Regions from separate parts of the Azoarcus olearius genome, predicted to be linked through region 2. Evidence: predicted binding sites of a transcription regulator. Region 2 holds the regulator's gene; the other holds the start of a gene.
What was found. Region 2 encodes HrcA, which represses chaperone genes, less so after heat shock. Its sites were predicted from a motif close to TNTTAGCACTCNNNGNCNNNGAGTGCTAANA; they were not measured.
Positions count from the first base shown of each region.

Region 1: a site for HrcA is predicted at 3,311-3,341, ahead of dqs_RS12280 (co-chaperone GroES). Genes of this name have one in related genera too.

Region 1 is NZ_CP016210.1:2,664,450-2,671,502, reverse strand. It holds gene dqs_RS12295 (NAD(P)H-binding protein) at 1-212, opposite strand, end outside; gene dqs_RS12290 (LysR family transcriptional regulator) at 309-1,205, shown strand; gene groL (chaperonin GroEL) at 1,278-2,921, opposite strand; gene dqs_RS12280 (co-chaperone GroES) at 2,975-3,262, opposite strand; gene dqs_RS12275 (hypothetical protein) at 3,721-4,404, shown strand; gene dqs_RS12270 (sulfate ABC transporter substrate-binding protein) at 4,460-5,470, shown strand; gene dqs_RS12265 (hybrid sensor histidine kinase/response regulator) at 5,723-7,053, shown strand, end outside.
Region 2 is NZ_CP016210.1:2,959,535-2,966,587, forward strand. It holds gene dqs_RS13480 (response regulator) at 1-374, opposite strand, end outside; gene dapB (4-hydroxy-tetrahydrodipicolinate reductase) at 384-1,193, opposite strand; gene dqs_RS13490 (outer membrane protein assembly factor BamE) at 1,231-1,644, opposite strand; gene fur (ferric iron uptake transcriptional regulator) at 1,761-2,198, shown strand; gene recN (DNA repair protein RecN) at 2,224-3,891, opposite strand; gene dqs_RS13505 (NAD kinase) at 3,929-4,813, opposite strand; gene hrcA (heat-inducible transcriptional repressor HrcA) at 4,917-5,945, shown strand; gene hemH (ferrochelatase) at 5,992-7,053, shown strand, end outside.

The DNA of each region.
Region 1 (7,053 bases), 300 kb from region 2:
GCCGCATGACGCACGTCCTCCGGGCGCATTGCGTCACCCACCACCCACTCGACCAGACAGGCCATGCCAGGGTGTGCGGCGGCGCGGGCGGGGTCGCGGTGCAGGGCGCGGACCTGCCAGCCGTGGGCGAGCAAGGCCTTGATGGTGGCGAGGCCGAGCGAGCCGGTACCGCCGAGCACCAAGGCCATACGCGGATGAATACCTTGAGGCATCCTGATTTCTCGAGTGATTAAGGGACGCCGGCGAGCATATTGAGCGCGGGCTTACAATCCCAGACTCATCCTCACATGGCAGATATACGAAAACGTATGACGAAGGCCGATCCGAGTTGGGAGCTGTATCGCTCTTTCCTGGCGGTGATGCGCAGTGGCAGCCTGTCCGCCGCGGCGCGCGAGCTGTCGACCACCCAGCCGACCATCGGCCGTCACGTCGAGGCGCTGGAACAGGCGCTCGGCACCACGCTGTTCGTGCGCACGCCCAGCGGCCTGACGCCGAACGCGATCGCCAGCGGGCTGGTGCCGCATGCGGAGAACATGGAGATGGCCGCGGCCGCGCTGGTGCGTCTGGCCAGCGGCGGTGCGGACGATGTCGGCGGCGCGGTGCGTCTGGCCGCCAGCCATATCGTCGGCACCGAGTTGCTGCCCGACATCCTCACCGGCTTCCATCAGGCGCATCCGCGCATCGCCATCGAACTGGTGCTGAGCAGTGCCGCCAGCGACTTGCTGCGGGGCGAGGCCGACATCGCGGTGCGGATGTTCCGCCCGGTGCAGGATGCGCTGGTGGCGCGGCGGGTCGGCACCGGCCGCATCGGGCTTTTCGCCCACCGCCGCTACATCGAGCGCTACGGCCTGCCCGCGTCGCTGGCCGAACTGGAGCGCCACACGGTCATCGGCTTCGACCGCGACATGGCGTGGACGCGCGCCACCGCGTCCCTGAACGTCGAGATCACCCGCGAGATGTTCTCGTTGCGCTGCGATTCGGAGGTCGCCCAGCTCGCGGCGCTGCGTGCCGGCTTCGGTATCGGCGCCTGTCACGTCCATGTCGCGCGGCGGGATGCGGCGCTGGTGCAGGTGCTGACCGAGCACCTTCGTTTCGACATGGAGGTGTGGGTGACGATGCACCGCGACCTGCGCGGCGTGCGCCGGGTGGCGCTGATGTTCGAATACCTGGCCGCGGCGCTGGAGCGGCTCTACGCGCCGGGTTGATAGCGCGGCCCAAAAAAAATGCCCCGCGGGTGCGGGGCATTTCCTCCTTGGGCGACCGCTTTCGACGCGGCCTTAGAACTCCGGCGCGCCGAACCCGCCCGGGCCGCCGTGCGGCAGGCCAGCGGTGGCCGGCTTGTCGTCCGCCTGTTCGGCCACCAGCGCGTCGGTGGTGAGGATCAGCGCCGCGACCGAGGCGGCGTTCTGCAGTGCGGAGCGGGTGACCTTGGCGGGGTCCAGCACGCCCTGTTCCACCAGATCGCCGTACTGGCCGTTGGCGGCGTTGTAGCCGAAGTTGCCGCTGCCTTCGAGCACGCGGGCCACCACCACCGAGGCCTCGTCGCCGGCGTTGGCGACGATCTGGCGCAGCGGCTCTTCCACCGCGCGCAGCACGATCTTGATGCCGGCGTCCTGCTCGTGGTTGTCGCCCTTCAGGTCCTTGATCGCGGCACGGGCGCGCAGCAGGGCGACGCCGCCGCCGGGCACGATGCCTTCTTCCACCGCGGCGCGGGTGGCATGCAGCGCATCCTCGACGCGCGCCTTCTTCTCCTTCAGCTCCACTTCGGTGGCCGCGCCCACCTTGATGACGGCGACGCCGCCAGCCAGCTTGGCCTTGCGTTCCTGCAGCTTCTCGCGGTCGTAGTCGGAAGTGGCGGCGCCGATCAGGGCGTCGATGGAGGACACGCGCGCCTTGATCGCCTCGACACTGCCGGCGCCGTCGATCAGCGTGGTGTTCTCCTTTTGCACCTCGACGCGCTTGGCCTGGCCGAGGTCGGCCAGCGTGGCCTTTTCCAGGCTGAGGCCGACTTCCTCGGCGATCACCTGGCCGCCGGTGAGGATGGCGATGTCTTCCAGGATGGCCTTGCGGCGGTCGCCGAAGCCCGGCGCCTTCACCGCCACCACCTTGAGGATGCCGCGGATGGTGTTCACCACCAGGGTGGCGAGCGCTTCGCCGTCGACATCCTCGGCGACGACCAGCAGCGGGCGGCCGGCCTTGGCGACCTGCTCCAGCACCGGCAGCAGCTCGCGGATGTTGGAGATCTTCTTGTCGAACAGCAGGATGAAGGGGTTGTCGAGTTCGGCGACCTGCTTGTCCGGGTTGTTGATGAAGTAGGGCGACAGGTAGCCGCGGTCGAACTGCAGACCCTCGACCACGTCGAGTTCGTTATTCAGCGACTTGCCGTCCTCGACGGTGATGACGCCTTCCTTGCCCACCTTGTCGATGGCCTTGGCGATGATGTCGCCGATGTCGGCGTCCGAATTGGCGGAAATGGCGCCGACCTGGGCGATTTCCTTGCTGGTGGTGGTCGGCTTGGAGAGGGCCTTCAGCTCGTCGACGATGGCGGCCACCGCCTTGTCGATACCGCGCTTGAGGTCGGCCGGGTTGAAGCCGGCGGCGACGAACTTGAAGCCTTCGCGCACGATGGCCTGGGCCAGCACGGTGGCGGTGGTGGTGCCGTCACCGGCGTTGTCGGAGGTCTTGGAGGCGACTTCCTTCACCAGCTGCGCGCCGATGTTCTCGAACTTGTCCTTCAGCTCGATTTCCTTGGCGACCGAGACGCCGTCCTTGGTCACGGTGGGCGCGCCGAAGGAGCGCTCCAGCACCACGTTGCGGCCCTTGGGGCCGAGGGTCACCTTGACGGCGTTGGCGAGGATGTTGACGCCTTGCACGACCTTGGCGCGGGCGTCGTCACCGAAAAGCACTTGTTTGGCGGCCATGTATTGCTCCGTTGGCTGTGTGTTGGATGAGTTGAAGCGGCGGGGGCGGCGGCTTATTCGATGACGCCGAAAATGTCTTCTTCGCGCACGACGAGCACTTCTTCGCCGTCGATCTTCACCGCCTGGCCGGCGTACTTGCCGAACAGCACGCGATCGCCGGCCTTGAGCTGCGGCGCGCGCAGTTCGCCGTTGTCGAGGATCTTGCCGCGGCCGACGGCGATGACCTCGCCCTGGTCGGGCTTCTCGCCCGCGGAATCGGGAATGACGATGCCGCTGGCGGTGGTGCGTTCGGCTTCGAGGCGTTTGACGATGACGCGGTCGTGCAGGGGGCGGATAGCCATGGAAGTCTCCTGAAATGTCGATGACAGGGAGGGCGGCGCCCTCGTCGTCGTTGGCACTCTCTGCCGGTGAGTGCCAACGACGACGGGGCGGATCATGGCGCGGCCGGCGGCCGCGGCGTAGCGAATTATTTCGATTTGCGTAGATGCGTTTTTGATATCGCGCGCGGCGCCCGAAGGCGCTGTTGGCGGGCAAGCAGCGCGGCCCGCTGAACTGTTGCGCAGGCAGCAGACGGGCCCGCCCCGGCCTCCGGCGCAATGCCGGGAAAGAACGCCGGAGTCGGCAAATTAATCCTTTTGTTCAATGTCTTGGCGCTTCCGTCCCGTTACGGGCGGGCGATTCCCCCGGGGTGGTACGGCCCCTGCTAAAGGGCTGGCGGCGCGCCGTCCGGCGGTATGCGGTGCCGATCCGCGCGTCAGCTTCCCGCCTCGTCACGGGCACGCTAAACACGAGACCCTCTATGCATAAAGAAAGAACCATCGCGGCACTTTGCCTGTTGCTGTCGCCGCTGGCATTTGCCCAGCAGGCAGCCGATGCCAGCAAGCCGCTGCCGCCGGCGAGCTTCTTCGTCACCAGCGTCGGCACCGGCAAGGGCGCGGACTTCGGCGGCCTCGCCGGGGCGGATGCGCACTGCCAGAAACTGGCCGCCACCACCAGCGGCGCCGGCAAGACCTGGCGCGCCTACCTCAGCACCCAGGCCGCCAACGGCCAGCCGGCGATCAACGCGCGCGACCGCATCGGCAGCGGCCCCTGGCACAACGTCAAGGGCCAGGAGATCGCCAAGGATGTCGCTCACCTGCACGGCGATTCCCTCGAATCCGCGCGCCTGGGCAACAACCTCAGCCGCCGCACCGCGCTGACCGAGAAAGGCGACTTCGTGAAGGGCTCGGGTGATACGCCCAACGAGCACGACATCGTCACCGGCTCCCAGCCCGACGGCCGCGCCTTTGCCGACGCCGCCGACCGTACCTGCCGCAACTACACCAGTTCCGCCGAGGACGGCGCCGTCCAGGTCGGGCATTTCGACCGCACCGGCGGCGGCAACGTGTCGTGGAACTCCGCCCATGCCAGCCGCGGCTGTGGCCACGACAACCTGGTCAAGACCGGCGGCGCCGGGCTGCTGTACTGCTTCGCGGTCAATTGAGCGCGTTCGCCGCACCCGTTTTCATTCTTTCATCGCAGCACAACTGGAAAGCACCATGACCATCGATCACTTCCGTCGCAGTCTCATCGCCCTGGCGCTCGGCGCCGCCCTGGCCGGCAACGCGCTGGCCGAAACCACGCTGCTCAACGTCTCCTACGACCCCACGCGCGAGCTTTACCAGGAGTACAACACCGCCTTCGCCAAGTACTGGAAGGCCAAGGCCGGCGAAGATGTCGTCGTCAAGCAGTCGCACGGCGGCTCCGGCAAGCAGGCCCGCGCCGTCATCGACGGCCTGGACGCCGACGTGGTGACGCTGGCGCTGGCCGGTGATATCGACGCCATCACCGACAACGGCGGCGCGGTCGCGGCCGGCTGGCAGAAGAAGCTGCCGCTCAATGCCTCGCCCTACACCTCCACCATCGTGCTGCTGGTGCGCAAGGGCAACCCCAAGGGCATCAAGGACTGGAACGACCTGGTGAAGCCGGGTGTGGAAGTCGTGACCCCGAACCCCAAGACCTCCGGCGGCGCGCGCTGGAACTACCTGGCCGCGTGGGGCTACGCACTGAAGCAACCGGGCGGCACCGACGCCCGCGCGCGCGAGTTCGTCAAGAACATCTACGCCAACGTCAAGGTGCTGGATTCCGGCGCCCGCGGCTCCACCGTCACCTTCGTGGAACGCGGCATCGGCGACGTGCTGATCGCGTGGGAGAACGAAGCCTATCTGGCGCTGAAGGAATTCGGCGCGGACAAGTTCGAGATCATCACCCCGTCCATCTCCATCCTGGCCGAACCGCCGGTGGCGGTGGTCGACAAGGTGGTCGACAAGCGCGGCACCCGCAAGGTCGCTACCGAATACCTCAACTACCTGTATTCGAACGAAGGCCAGGAAATCGCCGCGAAGAACTACTACCGTCCGACCGACGCCAAGGTGGCGGCCAAGTACGCCAAGCAGTTCGGCAACCTGAACCTGTTCAAGATCGACGAGGTGTTCGGCGGCTGGGGCAAGGTGCAGAAGGCCCACTTCGACGACGGCGGCATCTTCGACCAGATCGCGACGATCAAGTAAGCCAGTCGAGCATTTCTCTGCAAGGGACGGCGGCGGGTCGGAAAGGACCGCCGCCGTTTTTCATTTCCTTTCAAAAAAAGCGGGCGACGGGTCAATCACGCCATTAAACCCGCGCAATACGGATCGGTTCGATCGCAGGTCGTCGCCGCACGGCGACAGTTTCGTTGCATTCCTGGTACGCCCAATCTGCATGATTGCCAGCGAGCATAAGCGGCGCGTAGCATCGGTCATCCAGAATGGAAGACCGTGGCGATGAACAGCTCGCAAACCGATTCGCTCCTGAAGGCGGAACTCCAGCAAGGGCGGGCCCTGCTTGCCAGTGTTGCGGCCACCACGGATGTGATGTTGGTGTACCTCGATCCCAGCTTCAATTTCGTTTGGGTGAATGAGGCTTACGCGCGCACTTGCCGGATGTCGCCAGGCGATATGGTCGGCAAGAACCATTTCGCGCTTTACCCGCATGCTGAAAATGAGGCGATCTTCCGGCAGGTCAGGGATAGCGGAAATCCGGTTTTCTACAAGGACAAGCCTTTCGAGTTTGCCGACCAGCAGGACCGCGGGACCACATACTGGGATTGGAGCCTTGCCGCCGACAAGGACAGCGACGGACGCGTCGTCGGCCTCGTATTCAGTCTGCGTGAAACCACCGGCTTTGTTCGGGCACGGCAGACCGTGCGGGAAACCGAAAACCTGCTGGCCACCTTCATTGAAAGCGTGCCCGCGGGCATCGCGATGTTCGACCGGGAGATGCGTTATCTCGCTGTCAGCCGCCGTTTTCTGCGGGACTACCATATCGACGACAAGGACGTCATCGGCCGTTGTCATTACGAGGTGTTTCCCGATGTGCCCGAACGCTGGAAAGCAATTCATCGCCGTTGCCTGGCAGGTGAAACGCTTCGCTGCGACGAGGATCAATTCGTCCGCCGCAACGGTGAAATCAATTGGGAGCGCTGGGAGGTTCGCCCGTGGTTTACCGGCGCGGGTACGATTGGCGGCATCATCCTGTTCTCCGAAAACGTCACCGACCGCAAGCGCCAGGAGAACGGCCTGAAGGCCGCGATGGAGGAGGCGGAGCGGGCAAATAATGCCAAGTCGCGCTTTCTCGCCGCGGCAAGCCACGATTTGCGGCAGCCCTTGTCGGCCTTGTCGCTTTATGTGGGCACCCTGGAGAGAAAACTTCCGGCGTCCGAACGCGCGCTCGCTTCGGGCATCGGGGATTGCGTCACCCACCTGAGTGAATTGCTGTCGAATCTGCTTGATCTCTCCAAGCTCGAAGCGGGCGTCATCAAGCCGAGCGTCTGTGATTTCGAGGTGGACGCCGTGCTGTTGCGCATTGCGTTGTCTTATGAGCCGGAGGCGCGGGAGAAAGGCCTGGGTTTGCGCTACACCGGTTCCGCTTGGGTCGCCCGCACCGACCCCGTGCTTATTCAACGCATCGTCACCAATCTGGTCGCCAATGCGGTGCGCTACACGGAGCACGGCCGCATCCTGATTGGCGTCCGGCGGCGAAGCGGAAAGCACTGGGTCGAGGTGTGGGATACCGGCATCGGAATTCCCGCGGACAAGACGACCGAGATATTCGA
Region 2 (7,053 bases):
ACCTGCACCCAGCGCCAGTTGCCGTCCGCCGCGCGCAGGCCGAACTCGCAATCCAGCTGCGGCGTTTCGCCGCGCAGATGGGCGGCCAGGCGGGCGTGCAGGGTGTCGGCGTCTTCGCTGCGCAGCAGCGGCAACCAGTCGGCGGGATGCGGCCCGACGCTGCCGGGCGGATAACCCAGCCAGCGCCACGCGCCCTCGTCCAGCTGCAGTTCGTCGCTATCCAGCTGCCACGCCCACACGCCACCGCCCTCGCCGAGCAGGGCGAGGTGCAGATGCTCACGGGTGATCTGGAGTTCACGCCGCAGCGACGCGGCGTCGGCGGCGGGCGCCGTCCGCTGGTCATCCCCTTCGGGTGTCGCGGGCCCGGCGCTCATCGTGGCGACCTAGCGCAGGCCGAGTACGTCCTGCATGTCGAACAGGCCGTTGCTGCGCCCGCGCAGGAAACGCGCGGCCCGCATCGAGCCCAGCGCATACGGCATGCGGCTACCCGACTTGTGGGTGATCTCGATGCGCTCACCGATGCCGGCGAACAGCACCGTGTGGTCGCCGACGACGTCGCCGCCGCGGATGGTGGAGAACCCGATCGTCTCCGCCTTGCGTTCGCCGGTGACGCCTTCACGGCCATAGATGGCGCAGGTTTCGAGGTCGCGCCCGAGTTCGCGCGCCACCACTTCGCCCATGCGCAGCGCGGTACCGGACGGTGCATCGACCTTGAAGCGGTGGTGCGCTTCGATCACCTCGACGTCGTAACCTTCGTCGAGGATGCGCGCGGCAACCTCCAGCAGGCGGAACACCGCATTGACGCCGACCGCCATGTTGGGGGCGAACACCACCGGAATGGCCTGCGCGGCGTCGGCGATCGCGGCCTTGCCGGCGGCCTCGAAACCGGTGGTGCCGATCACCATCGCCTTGCCCAGCTCGCGCGCGACGGCAAGGTGCGCCAGCGTGCCTTCGGGGCGGGTGAAGTCGATCACGCAGTCGGCGGCGGCCACCGCGGCGTGCACGTCGTCGGTGATCGCGACGCCGCTCGCCACGCCGGCGAATTCGCCGGCATCGCGACCGATGAAGGGCGAGCCGGCGCGGTCGAACGCGGCGGCCAGCACGACCTCCTCGTCCTTCAGCGCGGCCTCGATGAGCATGCGGCCCATGCGGCCGGAAGCGCCTGCGATTGCTACACGTACAGGTGTCGTCATGTCTTGTTCCTGATTGGAGCGGCCTGGGCCGCCCACGTCACTTCTTGCTTTCCGCGGGCACTTCAACCACGCGGCTGCGGTTGGCCTGCTGGCTGGCAGCGGCCTCCTGCGGGTCGCCGGCGAGGATGTCGCCCTCGACGTGGTCCAGCTTGTCATCGACGAAGAACACCGAGAACACGCGCTGTTCCGGTTCGCCATTGCCCGGCTTGAAGCGGTAGACGTAGTCCCAGCGGTTGCTGCGGAAGATATCGACCACCAGCGGCGTGCCGAGCACGAAGCGGACCTGCTCACGGCTCATGCCGCGTTTCAGCTGGGACACCATGGCCTGATCGACATAGTTGCCCTGGCGGATGTCGATCCGGTAGGGATCGACCTTCTGCGCGATCGTGCCAATGGAGCAGCCGGCCAGCATGCTGGCAGCGACGAACGCGGGGATGAGCAAGGAACGCATGGGGAGTTTCGCGGTAATGCACCGCCGAAAGCGGCGCTGGTTCTCAGTAAAGGGCAAAAAATATAACATAGGGCCGTACCGCGGCAGCGCCTGCATTCTCTCCCCACAGGACGAACATGTCCGAGAACTCCAAGAACCTCAAGAGCATCGGCCTCAAGGCGACCTATCCGCGCCTCAAGATCCTCGACCTCTTCCAGACTTCCGACCAGCGCCACCTCACGGCAGAAGACGTCTATCGCCTGCTGATGGGCGAAGGCATGGACATCGGCCTGGCCACGGTTTATCGCGTCCTTACCCAGTTCGAGCAGGCCGGCCTGCTGGAGCGGCATTACTTCGAATCCGGCAAGGCGGTTTTCGAACTCAACCAGGGCGGCCACCACGACCACCTCGTCTGCCTGCAATGTGGCAAGGTCGAAGAGTTCTTCGACCCCGAAATCGAAAAGCGCCAGAACGCGATCGCCGAAGCGCGCGGCTTTGCCGTAAAGGAACACGCGCTGTACCTGTACGCCGACTGCCTGCGCAAGGACTGCCCCAACCGCCACGGCGAGCACTGAGCGCCGCCCGGCGGCGGCGCAGGCCTTACCCCAGCCCCAGCATCTCCGCGGCGTGCTGCCGCGTGGTGGCGGTGATGTTGACGCCGCCCAGCATGCGCGCGATTTCCTCGATGCGGGCGTGCGCGTCGAGCGGACGCACGTCGCTCAGGGTTTCGCCGTCACGCTCTGCCTTGGCGATGCGCCACTGCCAGTCGGCGCAGGCGGCCACCTGAGGCAGGTGGGTCACGCACAACACCTGGCGGTCGCTGCCCAGGCGCTTCAGCAAGGTGCCGACAATCTCCGCGACGCGGCCGCCGATGCCCACGTCCACTTCGTCGAAGATCAGCGTCGGGGTCGCCGAGTCGCGGCTCGTCATCACCTGGATGGCGAGGCCGATGCGCGAGAGTTCGCCGCCCGAGGCCACCTTGGCCATGCTGCGCAGTTCCTGCCCCGCGTTCGCGGCAACCCGGAACTCCACCTGCTCCAGGCCATGCGCCGCGGGCTCGCCCGGCACCAGCGCGACTTCGAAGCGCCCTCCTTCCATCGCCAGCGTCTGCATGGCGGTGGTGATCTCCTGCGACAGCGCGGCCGCGGCGGGACGACGCGCCGCGCTGAGGCGCTGCGCCGCGGCATCGTAGGCGCGGCGGGCCTCGGCCTCGGCCTCGGCCAGCCGTACCGGATCGGCCTGGGCAGCAAGGGTTTCGTTGCGCGCGCGCCACTCGTCGGCCAACGCGGGGAGGTCTTCCGGGGCAACGCGGTATTTGCGGGCGACGTCGGTGACAGTGCCGATGCGCTGCTCGACCTGCCCGAGACGCTGCGGATCGAGGTCGAGCCGCTCGCGGTAGCGGCGCAAGGCGTGCAGCGCCTCGTCGGCCTGGATGGCCGCCGAGGACAGCAGCTCGCGCACATCGGCGAGGCCCGCATCCACCTCCGTCAGCGTCCCGATTCTCGCTTCGAGCTGGCTGAGCAGCGCGCACACCGCGTAGTCGCCCTCGCCCAGTGCAGCCAGGGTTTCATCCGCGCCCTGCATCAGGCTCGCGGCATGGGCGAGCCGACCGTGTTCGGCGTTCAGTTCGCTCCACTCCGCGGCGTCGAACGCCAGGTCGTCAAGCTCCTTCAGCTGCCACGACAGCAACTCGCGCTCGCGCGCGGAGGCAGCGGAATCCTGTTCGGCCGAACGACGCAGCGCGACCACCTGCTGCCATTCCCGATGGCTGGCAGCGACTTCCGCCGCCAGCGCGGTGGCTCCGGCGTGGGTGTCGAGCAGGACGCGTTGGGCGTCGCTGCGCAGCAGGGCGTGGTGGGCGTGCTGGCCGTGGATGTCCGCCAGCCATTCGCCCGCGTCGCGCAGTTGCGCCAGGGTGACCGGGGTGCCGTTGATCCACGCGCGGCTGCGCCCGCCGGCATCGACGACACGACGCAGGATCACGGTGTCGTCGTCCGCCGCCAGCTCCTGCTCGGCCAGCCAAGCGCTGAAGGCCGCCAGGGCGGCCGGTTCGCGCGGGGGATCGAACTCGGCGGCGATGTCGGCCTTGTCGCGCCCGCGGCGTACCACGGCGCTGTCGGTACGCGCCCCGAGCGCCAGCCCGAGCGCGTCGAGCAGGATGGATTTGCCCGCGCCGGTTTCGCCGGTGAGGGCGCCGAAACCCGGGCCGAATTCGAGTTCCAGGCGGTCGACGATGACGAAGTCGCGGATGGTCAGGCGGCGGAGCATAGGTTGGATTCGGCAGAAGCCCGGCGCGAGGGGCCGGTCAGTTGTGGCGGGGAACAGCGCTCCAGTGCAGCTTTTCGCGCAGCATCGCGTAGTAGTTGTAACCCTCGGGATGCAGCAGCCGCACCGCGAGTGGCGAGCGCCCGAGGCGCACGCAGTCGCCCGCGCGTGCGTCGAAGCGCGCCTGGCCGTCGAAGTGGATGCTGGCGTCGTGAGGCGGCAGCAGCCGGATTTCGATGCGGCAGGTGTCGGGCAAGGTGACCGGGCGCGCGGTCAGTGCGTGCGGACACAGCGGCACCAACGCGATGCCGCCCACGCCGGGATGAAGGATGGGACCGTTGGCCGACAACGCGTAGGCGGTAGAGCCGGTGGGCGTCGAAATGATCATGCCGTCCGAGCGCTGCGTATAGACGAATTCGCCGTCGATCGACAGGTCGAACTCGATCATGCGGCCAAGGTCGCCCTTATTCACCACGACATCGTTCAGCGCGAGGGTCTGGAATACGCGCTCGCCGCTGCGCAGCACCTCGGCGTCGAGCATGAAGCGGGACTCTTCGCTGTAACGGCCGTCCACGATCTCTTCCAGACGCTGCAGGGCATCACTGCGCGCGACGTCGGTGAGGAAGCCGAGCCGGCCGAGATTGACACCGACCAGCGGCACCTGGTGTTCTGCCAACCGCCGCGCGGCATTGAGCATCGTGCCATCGCCGCCGATCACCACCGCCAGCTCGGCGCGTAAGCCGATTTCCTCGTAGCTGGCGACCGTGAAGTCGGCCGCACCGCCAATGGAACTTGCCGTACCCTGTTCGATCCACACAACGAGCCCCCGCTGCCGCAGGTGATTCGCGATCGCGAACACGGATTCTGCGACATCGGCGCTCTGGTATTTTCCGATCAGGGCAACGCTGCGAAAGTGCGCACTCATGGGCGCGGATTAAACCACATTCATGTATCGGCTTGGCGCGCACTGACGCTTGGCAGCAGCCTGTGCTCTTCCCTAGAATCAGGCACTATCCTTGCCTACTGCCATGAACCCGCTCGACGCCCGCTCCCAGATCCTGCTCAAGACGCTGATCGAACGCTATATCGCGGACGGCCAGCCGGTCGGGTCGCGTGCGCTGTCCCGTTATTCCGGGCTGGAACTATCCCCGGCGACGGTGCGCAACGTCATGAGCGATCTCGAAGAGATGGGCTTCATCGCCAGCCCGCACACCTCCGCGGGGCGCGTGCCCACGGCGCTCGGCTATCGTTTCTTCGTCGACGCCCTGCTGACCGTGCATCCGATGGACCGCGTGAGGGTGGAAGAACTGCAGGGGCAGTTGCTGCCCGACCAGCCGCAGCGGCTGATCAGCTCCGCGTCGCACCTGCTGTCGCAACTCACCCAGTTCGCCGGCGTCGTGGTGGCGCCGCGCAAGGAAGCGGTGCGGATCCGACAGATCGAATTCATCCGCCTGTCCGAATCGCGCATCCTGCTGATCATCGTCACCGCGGCCGGGGACGTGCAGAACCGCATCCTACTCACCAAGCGGGCGTATTCCGCGGTCGAACTGAGCAATGCCGCGCAGCACCTGAATGAACATTTCGCCGGGCTGTCCTTCGACGAGATTCGCACCCGCGTCCAGGACGAGCTGAAGCAGCTCCACAGCGACATGAGCGAGCTGATGACCGCGACGGTCGAAGCCGGCACCGAAGCGGCGGCCGAAACCGGCAACAACTACGTCATCTCGGGCGAAACCAACCTGCTCGAAGTCGAAGACCTGTCGTCCAACATGTCGCGCCTGCGCGAACTCTTCAAACTGTTCGAGCAGAAAACCGGACTGATGCAGCTGCTGGACCTCTCCAACCGCGCCCAGGGCGTGCAGATCTTCATCGGCGGTGAGTCCGGACTCGCGCCGCTCGACGGCTGCAGCGTCATCACCTCCAGTTATGAAGTGGACGGCGAGGTCGTCGGCTCGGTCGGCGTCATCGGCCCCACGCGCATGGCGTACGACAGAGTCATCCCGATCGTCGACATCACCGCGCGCCTGCTGTCGAACGCGCTGTCGTCCAATCACTGAATCGCTGCCCGCGCCGCGGGCCGACAACCCAATCCCGGAAGATCCCATGGCCCGATTCTGGACCGAAGCCCCGCATCGCCACGGCAGCACCGCGCGCACCGGCATCCTGCTGGTCAACCTTGGCACCCCGGTTGCGCCAACGGCGGCTGCGCTGCGCCCCTACCTGCGGCAGTTCCTGTCCGACCCGCGGGTGGTGGAAATCCCGCGCGCGGTGTGGCTGCCGCTTTTGAATGGGGTGATTCTCAACACCCGCCCGAGAAAATCCGCCGCCAAGTACGCCAGCATCTGGACCGACGAAGGGTCGCCGCTGGCGGTTCATACCCGCCGCCAGGCCGAACTGATCGCGGCGCGCTTCGCCAGCCGCGACGATGTACGGGTGGACTGGGCGATGCGCTACGGCGCGCCTGCGGTGGCCGACAAGCTGGGCGCGCTGCGGGCAGCGGGCTGCACCCGGATCCTCGTCGTTCCGATGTATCCCCAATACGCCGCGAGCACCACCGCCAGCGTCATGGATGAAGTGGCGCGCTGCCTGCAGCACTGGCGCAACCTGCCCGAGTTGCGCTTCGTGCGCAGCTTTCATGACGACCCCGGCTACATCGGCGCGCTCGCGGCCAGCGTCCGCGAGCACTGGACGCAGCACGGCCAGCCCGACCGTCTGTTGATGAGCTTTCACGGGCTGCCGCGCTATACCCTTGAAAGGGGTGACCCCTACCACTGCGAGTGCCACCGCACCGCCCGCCTGCTGGCCGAGTCCCTTGGGCTGGCGCCGGAACGCGTCATCGTGAGCTTCCAGTCCCGCTTTGGCCGCACCCGCTGGCTGGAACCCTACACCCAGCCCACGCTCGAAGCCCTCGCGCGCGACGGCGTCGGCCGCGTCGATGTGATGTGCCCGGGTTTCGTCGCAGACTGCCTGGAAACCCTGGAGGAGATCGCCATGGAATGCCGCGCCGCATTTCTCGGTGCCGGAGGGCGCGAGTTCCACTACATCCCGTGCCTGAATGAACGGCCGGACTGGATCGACGCGCTGGAACGGCGCGTGCGGAGCGAGGCCGGCAACTGGCTGACCGCCACGCCGCCCACCGACGCCGAGCGCGAAGCCGCGCGCGGC